DNA from 3 places in the Cupriavidus sp. 86D6 genome. Region 1 is predicted to be linked to each of the others. Evidence: predicted binding sites of a transcription regulator. Region 1 holds the regulator's gene; each other region holds the start of a gene.
The links. The regulator sigma-54, encoded in region 1, starts transcription at its own class of promoters, with help from an activator protein. The targets are predictions, from matches to a motif close to TGGCANGNAANCTGCTTT.

Region 1 (3,276 bases):
TTGTCCGTGACGGTGGCGCGGGCCACACCATGGTTGTTCTCGAACAGGAGCCCGGCTTGCTCGAAGACCCGCTTCTTGCTGGTGACGGTGACGTCGAGATGGATGTTGCCGGGTGGCAGCAATTTGGCCAAACGATTCATGGGCGATGCACGAGAAGTCAGGTTGGCGATACGGCGCACAAATGCCGTCCCGCCGGATGGGGCAATTCAGGATATCGAGTGCTTGGTGGACGCCCGCATTGGAACGTCCGGCTCATTATAGAGCAGGGCCACAGCGCGCTTGTGCACTGCAGCGCCGGCGCCGCGGGTGGTGCCGCGGATTGGCCGGCCGGATTGCCCACCCGGATATTGCCGCCGGCGCCCGCATGATCTTCCGTCACGTGGCCTGCCGTTCGGGTCACCGGGACCGTTCTGCCTGTCGTTCTTGTATGGCGCAGCATACACCGAGCCGCGCAAGATGCGAACACCCCCGGCAAATCAATTGGTTTCGGCCGTGGTGGGAAGGTAACGGAGAATGTCAGCCCGACGCGGGCGCGCAGCCATCAAAAAAGCCGCGCAGATGCGCGGCTTTGCTCTCTTCCTGTCAGTCCTCTCGGGGACGCTGACGTCCGCCTCGAGGGGCAGTCAAGGATTTGCCAGCCTATTGTTGCTGTAGCTGGGCTTCAGCCATCTGGTACTTGACCGCTTCCCGGTCATGACCCTGCACGCGGTCCTTGTAGCGGATCACCTGCCGGTCGAGCTTGTCGACCAGACAGTCGATCGCAGCGTACAGGTCTTCATGGTGCGCTTCGACGAAGATGTCCTTGCCCTTGAGATGCAGATTGATTTCCGCGTACTGACGCTTGTCCTTTTCCTTGTGGTTGTCGACAGATAGCAGCACGCTCACGCCAATGACCTGATCGAAATGCCTGACAATTCGCTCCAGTTTCGTTTCCACATACTCACGCAGCGGCGGCGTGATGTCGAGGTGGTGTCCACTGATCTTGAAGTTCATAGCGCTTCTCCTTCTGAAAGAGCCGCACCAGGCAGGCGGTTGCGGCTCGGCTACAAAGACTTGCGGAGATTGACTGCGGGGATCTTCAGTGCTTCGCGATATTTGGCCACCGTGCGGCGTGCGACCACAAAGCCCTGTTCGCCCAGCAATTCGGCGATGCGGCTGTCGGAAAGAGGATTCCTGGGTTCTTCGGCTCCTATCAGTTGCTTGATCAGCGCGCGGATCGCCGTGGAAGAGGCCGCGCCGCCCGTCTCCGTGGAGACGTGGCTACCAAAGAAGTACTTCAACTCGAAAGTACCCATTGGCGTGGCCATGTATTTGTTCGTGGTCACCCGGGAAATGGTCGACTCATGTAAACCGAGTGTATCGGCAATTTCCCGCAAAACCAAGGGCCGCATCGCTATTTCGCCGTGCGAAAAAAAGTTCTTCTGACGCTCCACAATTGCCTGCGCCACACGCAGGATCGTGTCGAATCTTTGCTGGATGTTCTTGATAAGCCACCGCGCTTCCTGCAGCTTTTGCTGCAGTCCCGCAGCCCCCGCTTCGCCTTTTGCACCGCGCAAGATCTGCGCGTACATGTCGTTGATGCGCAGGCGCGGCATCACATCCGGATTCAGCTGGGCAATCCAGCCGCTGCCGCTCTTGCGCACGAACACGTCCGGCACCACGAAATCGGCCTCGGGGCGGCTGTACGCATGTCCTGGGTACGGTGCCAGCGAGCGGATCAGGTCGTGCGCCGCCTTTAGTGCAATTTCGTCCACCTGCAGCGCTTTCTTGAGGCGCGTGTAATCCCTGACCGCCAGCAGTTCAAGATGATGGTTGACGATGGACAGGGCCAGTTCGCGCTGCGGATGCTGCAGCCGTTTCAATTGCAGGCTCAGGCATTCGGCGGCATTGCGCGCGCCCACGCCGGGCGGATCGAAGCTCTGCAGCAGCGTCAGCATCGCCTGCACTTCTTCCACCTCGAATTCGAGTTCTTCGGGCAGTTCGGTGCAGATTTCCTCGAGTGACGCACTCAGGTATCCGTCGTCGTCGAGCGATTCGATCAGGAAGATGGCCAGGCCCTTGTCGCGCGCCGAAATCTTGAGCGGCGTCAGCTGTTCCATCAGGTACTCGCGCAGCGTGGGGTCCGCGTCACGCAACTGCATCGGCGTCTTTTCGTCTTCGTCGTTCTGCGGGCGGCGCGCGAAGTCGTCGAGGCTCCAGTCGTTGCCGTAGTCCTCGGCACCGGAATCGCTGAAGCCTTCTTCCTCGCCGCCGGACGCATGTTCGCTGCGATCGTCGCCGTTGGCCTGCGGTTCGGACGGGGCCGGCGCCGGGGCGCTTTGCAGATTAACGGAGCCGTCAGCCGCCACGCGCAGCGGGCTTTCGATCCAGTCGTTCTCGCGTTCCAGCAGCGGGTTTTCCGTCAGCGCCTGTTCCACCTCCTGTTGCAGTTCGAGCGTGGAAAGCTGAAGCAGCCGGATGGACTGCTGCAGTTGCGGCGTGAGGGCCAGATGTTGGGAGAGGCGGAGCTGAAGCGAAGGTTTCATGCGACCTATTCTATGCGCATCTTTCCGTTGTTGGAACGGAATTTGCTACAACCTATCGCTTCGGCTTCCTGATCGGCAACGGCTTTGAAATAGCCGTGGGCAAGTGCGGTAAAAATGACCTGCCGATGACCTGCCGATGACCTGCCGATGACCTGCCGATGACCTGCCGGAAACCTGTCGGCAGTGTGGCCGCGGGGGCGGCCGCGCCTTACATGCGGAAGTTTTCGCCCAGGTAGACGCGGCGTACCGACTCGTTGGCGATGATTTCCTCGGGCTGGCCGGCGGCCAGCACGGTGCCTTCGCTGATGATGTACGCGTGGTCGCAGATGCCCAGCGTTTCGCGCACGTTATGGTCGGTGATCAGCACGCCGATATTGCGCGCCTTCAGGAAGCTCACGATGCGCTGGATTTCGCCCACGGCGATCGGGTCCACGCCGGCGAACGGTTCGTCGAGCAGGATGAAGCGCGGGGACGACGCCAGCGCGCGCGCGATTTCCACGCGGCGGCGCTCGCCGCCCGACAGCGACAGCGCCGGGTTGTTGCGCAGATGGGCGATCTGCAGGTCGTCGAGCAGCGAATCCAGGCGGCGTTCGATTTCGGCCTTGGGCAGCGGCTTGCCGTTTTCCACCTGCAGTTCCAGCACCGCGCGGATGTTCTCTTCCACGTTGAGCTTGCGGAATACCGACGCTTCCTGTGGCAGGTACGACAGGCCCATGCGGGCGCGTTCGTGGATGGCCAGTCCGCTGATGTG
Region 2 (3,276 bases), on a different contig from region 1:
TACCATTCGGTTATACCCATTCGCCGCCTTCTCGCCCCGCCATGCCGATTGCCACCGACAAGTTGCTGCATCAGATCGTGTCGCGCCTGCGTCTGCGCCATTTGCCGCTGCTGCTGGCGCTGGAGCGGCAGCGATCCGTGTCGCGCGTGGCGGCCGAGATGAACCTGTCCCAGCCGGCCGTGACCAAGGCCCTGCGCGAGATCGAGGACATCTTCATGACGCCGCTGTTCACGCGCACGCGCAACGGCCTGGAGCCCACCGCCACCGGCGCTGCCGTGCTGAGCCACGCGCGCATGACGCTGGCCGATGCCGAGGCGCTGGGCCGGCAACTGGCGGTGATCGAGGCCGGCCGGCGTGGCCGGCTGCGGCTGGGCGTGATCCCCTACACGGCCCGCGCGGTGCTGGACGCCGCGCTGGCGTACGGGCTCAACCAGCAGCCACGCCTCTCGGTGGTCGTGCGCGAGGGCACCACCGACGAACTGGTCGGCGCGCTGCGCCAGCACGAACTGGACTGCGCGATTGCGCGCTCGTTCTACCTGGCGGGGGAAGACATCGTGCAGGAGCCGCTGTACCGGGAAGAGCCAGTGCTCGTGGTACCTTCGCGGGCCAGGGCGCGGCTGTCGCGCGGCGACCTCGACTGGAAGCGGCTGGCCGAACTCGACTGGATTCTGCCGCCGCCGCATACGCCGGTACGCCGTACGATCAATACGATGTTCGCGGTGGCCGGCGTGGCGCCGCCGCTGCCGATCGTCGAAACCTACTCGATCAAGCCGATGGCCACGCTGCTGCGCAGCCAGCCCGACGCCATCACCATCGTGCCGCGTGCCGTGGCCGCCGAACTGATCGAACTGGGCGACGCGGCGACGCTGCCGTTTTCCCTGAGTTGGGATTTGCCGCCTGTGGGCGTGATGTGGCGGCGGGAGTCAGAGGAGAACGATCTGGTGAAGCCGCTGGTGGCGGCGTTGAAGGCGGCGGTGGGGTAGTGGGATTTGGGGGCGGTGGATGGGGATGGGCTTGCCCTCTCCCCCAACCCCTCTCCCATTTCATGGGAGAGGGGAGAACACCACGAGGCCTTCAAAGGCTTGCGTTTTGCTCCCCTCTCACGCCGGCGGGAGAGGGGCCGGGGGAGAGGGCATCGAGGTTCAGCTTGCCGGCATATGGCAATTTGAACCGCCAGCACCTTCCATCAACCAAGACAAACAATCCAATGAAGACCGTTGTGCTCTACGTCCTGACCGCCCTGGCCGAAATCCTCGGCTGCTACCTGCCCTACCTTTGGCTGCGCCAGAACGCCAGCCCCTGGGTGCTGCTGCCCGGCGCGGCTTCGCTGGCGGTCTTTGCCTGGCTGCTGACCTTGCACCCCGACGCCTCGGGCCGGGTCTATGCCGCCTACGGCGGTATCTATATAGCAGTGGCCATCGTCTGGCTCTGGCTGGTGGACGGCGTGCGGCCCAGCATCTGGGATATGACAGGTGTCACAATCGCCGTCGCCGGCATGGCGGTAATCGTGTTTCAGCCGCGCTGAACTCAGATTAAGGGCGAATTAAGCGCCACTTTTTCTGACAAAATCCGTCACTTTATGCATCTTGAGCCACACCCTACCAGAGTGGGGTGACAGGATTTGGCAGACACATCTGGTTACAGGTGACAAGAAATCTCACATTTCAACGATTTCTAGCCGAAATGTGACCTGGCACACCTGTTGCTCTATAGGACCCCGACAGCAGCTGCTGTTCTCAACTAATTCAAAGGGGTCAATTCCATGAAAAAAGCACGGATGGGAATCCACCAACGGGTCCAGAAGGGTTTCACGCTGATCGAACTGATGATCGTGGTCGCGATCATCGGTATCCTGGCTGCGATTGCGATTCCGCAATATCAATCGTATGTCGCGAAGTCGCAGATCAATCGCGTGATCGGTGAAACGTCGGCGCTGCGCACGGCTGTCGAAACCTGCCTGAATGAAGGTCGCACGACTGTTGTGACGTCGGCAAACCCGGGCGCGACGGAGTGCAATCCTGGCCGCACCGTATCGACCTTGCTAACTAACGCTGGCGGCATTCCTGTCGTCGTGCTGACGACTGACCCGATGACCATCTCGGCCACATTGGGCAATACGGCATCGGCTGCAGTCTCTGGCGCCGTCATTACGTGGAACCGTGTGGCAAACACCGGCAGCTGGAGCTGCAGCATGACCGCTGGCACGTCGTCGAGCTGGAGCGCAAATTACGCTCCGGCAAGCTGCCCGATCGTTGCTCCGGCAGGTGGTTAAGTAGAAATAGGCCACATCTGAAAAAGCCCCGGACTTTCCCCGGGGCTTTTTTCATTTCTGGCCGGCGATGAAGTCACCCCGCCTCCCCCCGCATCCCAATCTCCCCGATCAGCTTCCCATACCGCGCGTTGTCCGCTGCCACCATCCGCGTGAACTGGGCCGGTGAATCGCTCTTCCGAAGTTCCCCCGCATTGGCCTTCATCGTCGCGTCTAGCTTTCCGCTCCCCTGCAGCGCCGCCACCGCATCGAATAGCCGTTTCGCCATGGGCGCCGGCAGGCCGGCCGGGGCGAACAGGCCGCTCCAGTTATCGAGTACGAAGCCCGGCGGCAGCGAATCGGCCAGCGTCGGCACGTTCGGGAAGTAGCTGGTCCGCGCGGCCGATGACACCGCCAGCGCGCGGATCTGGCCGTTGCGCAGGAACGGCGCCGCCGTGGACATCACCGGCATGCCGAACTGCGTCTGGCCGCTCAGCATCGACGTCAATATCTCGCTGGCGCCCTTGTACGGGATATGCACGGCCTCGACATGGTGCTGGTGCAGCAGCGATTCCACGGCCAGATGCGAGACGCTGCCCTTGCCGCCCGAGCCGTAGTTCAGCGCGCCGGGCTTCTGCTTCATCGCGTCGATCAGCTCGCGCGCCGTCCTGAAGGGCGACGACGCCGGCACCGCCAGCACCACCGGGCCGCCCGACAGCGCCGAGATCGCCGTGAAGTCGCGGGCGGCGTCGTAGGGCTGGTCCTTGTACAGATGGACGTTGATCACGTGCTGGTTGGCCAGGATACCCAGCGTGTAGCCATCGGGCTCGGCGCGCTTCAGCGCCCGGGCGCCGATGATGCCGCCGGCCCCGCCGATGTTCTCCACCACCAGCGGCTGCCCCAGCACCGGCGACAGTTCCGCCGAGATGGTGCGGGCGATGGAATCGGGCGCGGTGCCCGCGATGAACGGCACGATCAGCCGGATCGGGCGCGACGGATACGGCGCGGCGGCCACGGCCACGCGGCTC
Region 3 (3,276 bases), on a different contig from region 1:
AACACCACGTCGAACGGCTGGGCATCGGCCCCGGTATCGCCCCGGTTATCGCCCCCGGTGTCGGCCGCCAGCGCCGCGCGGCTGTCGTCGTCGAGCCGGCGGCCCAGATCCGGGCGACGCAGGTACTGGTCGCGGTCCTGCGCGGCGCTGTGGACATGCACGGTGTCCAGCCCGGCATCCCGCAGCGCCGCGTCGATGGCCTGGGTATCGAGCGGCAGGTGTACCGCATCGCGTGCCTGCGCGTGGGCCAGGCCGAACGCCAGCACGGTTTCGGTGGTCTGGGCATGGCCGGTGCGGCCGATGGCCACACGGGCGCGCGTGAACTGGCGCAGGCGTTGCCAGGGATCGGCGGGATGCTCCGGGGGTGCTGGACGATTCGGCATCGATGTCTCCTGATCGGGTCACAGCGAGTCGGCCATGCTCAGCAGCGGCTGGCGCGCGGAAGGTGCCAGCAGGCGGCCGGCGCTGTCCAGCATGCCCATGCGCTGCAGCCATGCCTCGAACTCCGGGGCGGGCCGCAGGCCCAGCACCTCGCGCAGGTACAGCGCATCGTGAAACGACGTGCTCTGGTAATTCAGCATGATGTCGTCGGCGCCCGGCACGCCCATGATGAAGTTGATGCCGGCCACGCCGAACAGCGTCAGCAGCGTGTCCATGTCGTCCTGGTCGGCCTCGGCGTGGTTCGTGTAGCAGACGTCGCAGCCCATCGGCACGCCCAGCAGCTTGCCGCAGAAATGGTCCTCCAGGCCGGCCCGGATGATCTGCTTGCCATCGTAGAGATACTCGGGGCCGATAAAGCCCACCACCGTATTGACCAGCAACGGCTCGAAGCGCCGCGCCACGGCATAGGCGCGGGCCTCCATGGTCTGCTGGTCGATCCCGTGGTGGGCGTTGGCCGACAGCGCGCTGCCCTGGCCGGTCTCGAAGTACATCACGCTGTGGCCCACCGTGCCGCGCGCCAGCGATAGCGCCGCCTGGCGCGCCTCGTCCAGCAGCGCCAGCGAGATGCCGAACGCCGCGTTGGCGGCCTGGCTGCCGGCCACCGACTGGAACACCAGGTCAACGGGCGCGCCCTGCTCCATGGCCCGCAGCGTATGGGTGACGTGGGTCAGCACGCACGATTGCGTGGGCACGTCGTAGCGCGTCCGGATATCGTCGATCAGCTTCAGCAGCGTGACGATGGTGCCCAGGTTGTCGCCGGCCGGATTGACGCCGATCGTGGCGTCGCCGCACCCGTAGAGCAGCCCATCGACGATGGACGCCGCGATGCCGCGCGGGTCGTCGGTCGGATGGTTGGGCTGCAGCCGCACGGCCAGGCGGCCGGGCAGGCCGATCGTGCCGCGAAAGCGCGTCACCACCTGGCATTTGCGCGCCACCGCCACCAGGTCCTGGTTGCGCATCAGCTTGCTGACGGCCGCCGCCATCTCCGGGGTGATACCGGGTGCCACCCGTGCCAGCGTGGCCGAATCGGTCTCGTGGCGCAGCAGCCAGTTGCGGAAGTCGCCCACGGTCAGGCTGGCGATCTCGGCAAAGGCCGCCGCATCGTGGCTGTCGACGATCAGCCGCGTGACCTCGTCGTCCTCGTACGGAATCAGCGCCTCGGTCAGGCAGCGGGCCAGCGGCATGTCGGCCAGCGCCATGCGGGCGGCCATCCGCTCTTCCTCGCTGGCGGCGGCGATGCCGGCCAGCGCGTCGCCCGAGCGCGCGGGGCTGGCGCGGGCCAGCAGCGTGCGCAGGTCGGCAAACACATGCCGGCGGACGCCGACGGTCTGGGTAAAGGCCATGGCAGGCGGTCTCCTGGCGCGGCTGCGCCGTCTTCTGCTCCCCAATATAGGCCACGGCGACGATGCAAGTTCCACGCCCGGAGCGGGCAGGATCGCTTGTCTGCGCAAGCTGTCTTGCCATTGTTACGCGCCACGTCGACAATCCGCCTACTCATTCCAATTCAATCGTGCTCAGCCGAGACATGCCGCAGCTGGAAAACCCGGAAGACCGCGCCAACCATGGCGCCCTGAACGACGCCACGTCCTCATCCCCGCCCTCCCCGTCATCGGCCCGCCCGCGCCTGGCGCCGGGAAGCGGGTTCAGCGTCACGGCGGTGTCCTATGTCCTGACCGCCGGCGCGCTGCTGCTGGTCATGCATGCCAACCTGGTGGCGGCGCTGCTGGCGGGGCTGCTGCTGTATTCGCTGGTCGACGTGCTGGCGCCCCGCCTGACCCATTCCCGGCGCGATGCGCTGGCCGTGGCCATCCTGTCCGCCATCATCGTGCTGGCCCTGACCGGCGGCATCTGGGCGCTGGTGCATTTCCTGAACGTGGACAGCGCCACCGTCGAGCGGCTGCTGGACCATGCCGCCGACATCATCGACCAGTCCCGGACCCAGCTGCCCACCTGGCTGAGCGATTACCTGCCCAGCGGCACCGAGGAACTGGTCACCACGCTGCTGGGCGCCATGCGCGAGCATGCCCAGATGGCGCAGCGGCTGGGCACCGATATCCTCCGCACCCTGCTGCATATCCTGCTGGGCCTGATCATCGGCGCCATGGTCGCGCTGTACCGCGCCATTTCACGGCCCAACCGCCGGCCGCTGGCCGGGGCGCTGATCGACCGCGCGCGCACGCTGCAGCAGTCGTTCGCCCAGTTCATCTTCGCCCAGATCCAGATCTCGTCGATCAACACCATCCTGACGTCGATCTACCTGCTGGTGGCGCTGCCGCTGTTCCATCAGCACCTGCCGCTGTCCAAGACACTGGTGGCCATCACCTTCGTTGCCGGGCTGCTGCCGGTGCTGGGCAACCTGATCTCGAACACGGCCATCGTGATCGCGTCGCTGTCGGTGTCGCTGCCGATCGCCATCGTGTCGCTGTTCTTCCTCGTGGTGATCCACAAGCTCGAATACTTCCTGAACGCCCGCATCATCGGCGCGCGTATACAGGCGGCCGCGTGGGAGCTGTTGACGGTGATGCTGGTGATGGAAACGCTGTACGGCATCCCCGGCGTGATTGCCGGACCGATCTTCTACGCCTACGCGAAGCGCGAGCTGACGAATTCCGGGCTGGTGTAACCCGCCGCGCCAAGTCCCTGATTCCATTGGGAACGGGTACGCAGCAACTGGTACGACCAATTACGGCCGACAGCGCCCGCAAGCCGCCCGGCCGCGCCCCAACGGCGCCCGCTCAGGCGCTTTCGCCGTCCACCTTGCTGCGCACGAAGTCGATATGGGTCTGCATGGCCGTGCGCGCCTCTTCGGGCCGGCGCGCCAGGATGGCTTCGCAT

Region 2: a site for sigma-54 is predicted at 1,692-1,709, ahead of AC3G88_RS09520 (pilin). Genes of this name have one in related genera too.
Region 3: a site for sigma-54 is predicted at 1,846-1,863, ahead of AC3G88_RS23890 (ethanolamine ammonia-lyase subunit EutB). Genes of this name have one in related genera too.

Annotation. Positions count from the first base shown of each region.
Region 1 covers NZ_JBYPSB010000013.1:22,204-25,479, reverse strand. The annotation lists gene ptsN (PTS IIA-like nitrogen regulatory protein PtsN) at 1-140, opposite strand, end outside; gene hpf (ribosome hibernation-promoting factor, HPF/YfiA family) at 640-993, opposite strand; gene AC3G88_RS22800 (RNA polymerase factor sigma-54) at 1,044-2,525, opposite strand; gene lptB (LPS export ABC transporter ATP-binding protein) at 2,734-3,276, opposite strand, start outside.
Region 2 covers NZ_JBYPSB010000003.1:110,442-113,717, reverse strand. The annotation lists gene AC3G88_RS09530 (LysR family transcriptional regulator) at 42-983, shown strand; gene AC3G88_RS09525 (YnfA family protein) at 1,208-1,525, shown strand; gene AC3G88_RS09520 (pilin) at 1,763-2,272, shown strand; gene AC3G88_RS09515 (tripartite tricarboxylate transporter substrate-binding protein) at 2,346-3,276, opposite strand, start outside.
Region 3 covers NZ_JBYPSB010000014.1:91,138-94,413, reverse strand. The annotation lists gene eutC (ethanolamine ammonia-lyase subunit EutC) at 1-383, opposite strand, end outside; gene AC3G88_RS23890 (ethanolamine ammonia-lyase subunit EutB) at 402-1,784, opposite strand; gene AC3G88_RS23885 (AI-2E family transporter) at 1,967-3,064, shown strand; gene AC3G88_RS23880 (FadR/GntR family transcriptional regulator) at 3,177-3,276, opposite strand, start outside.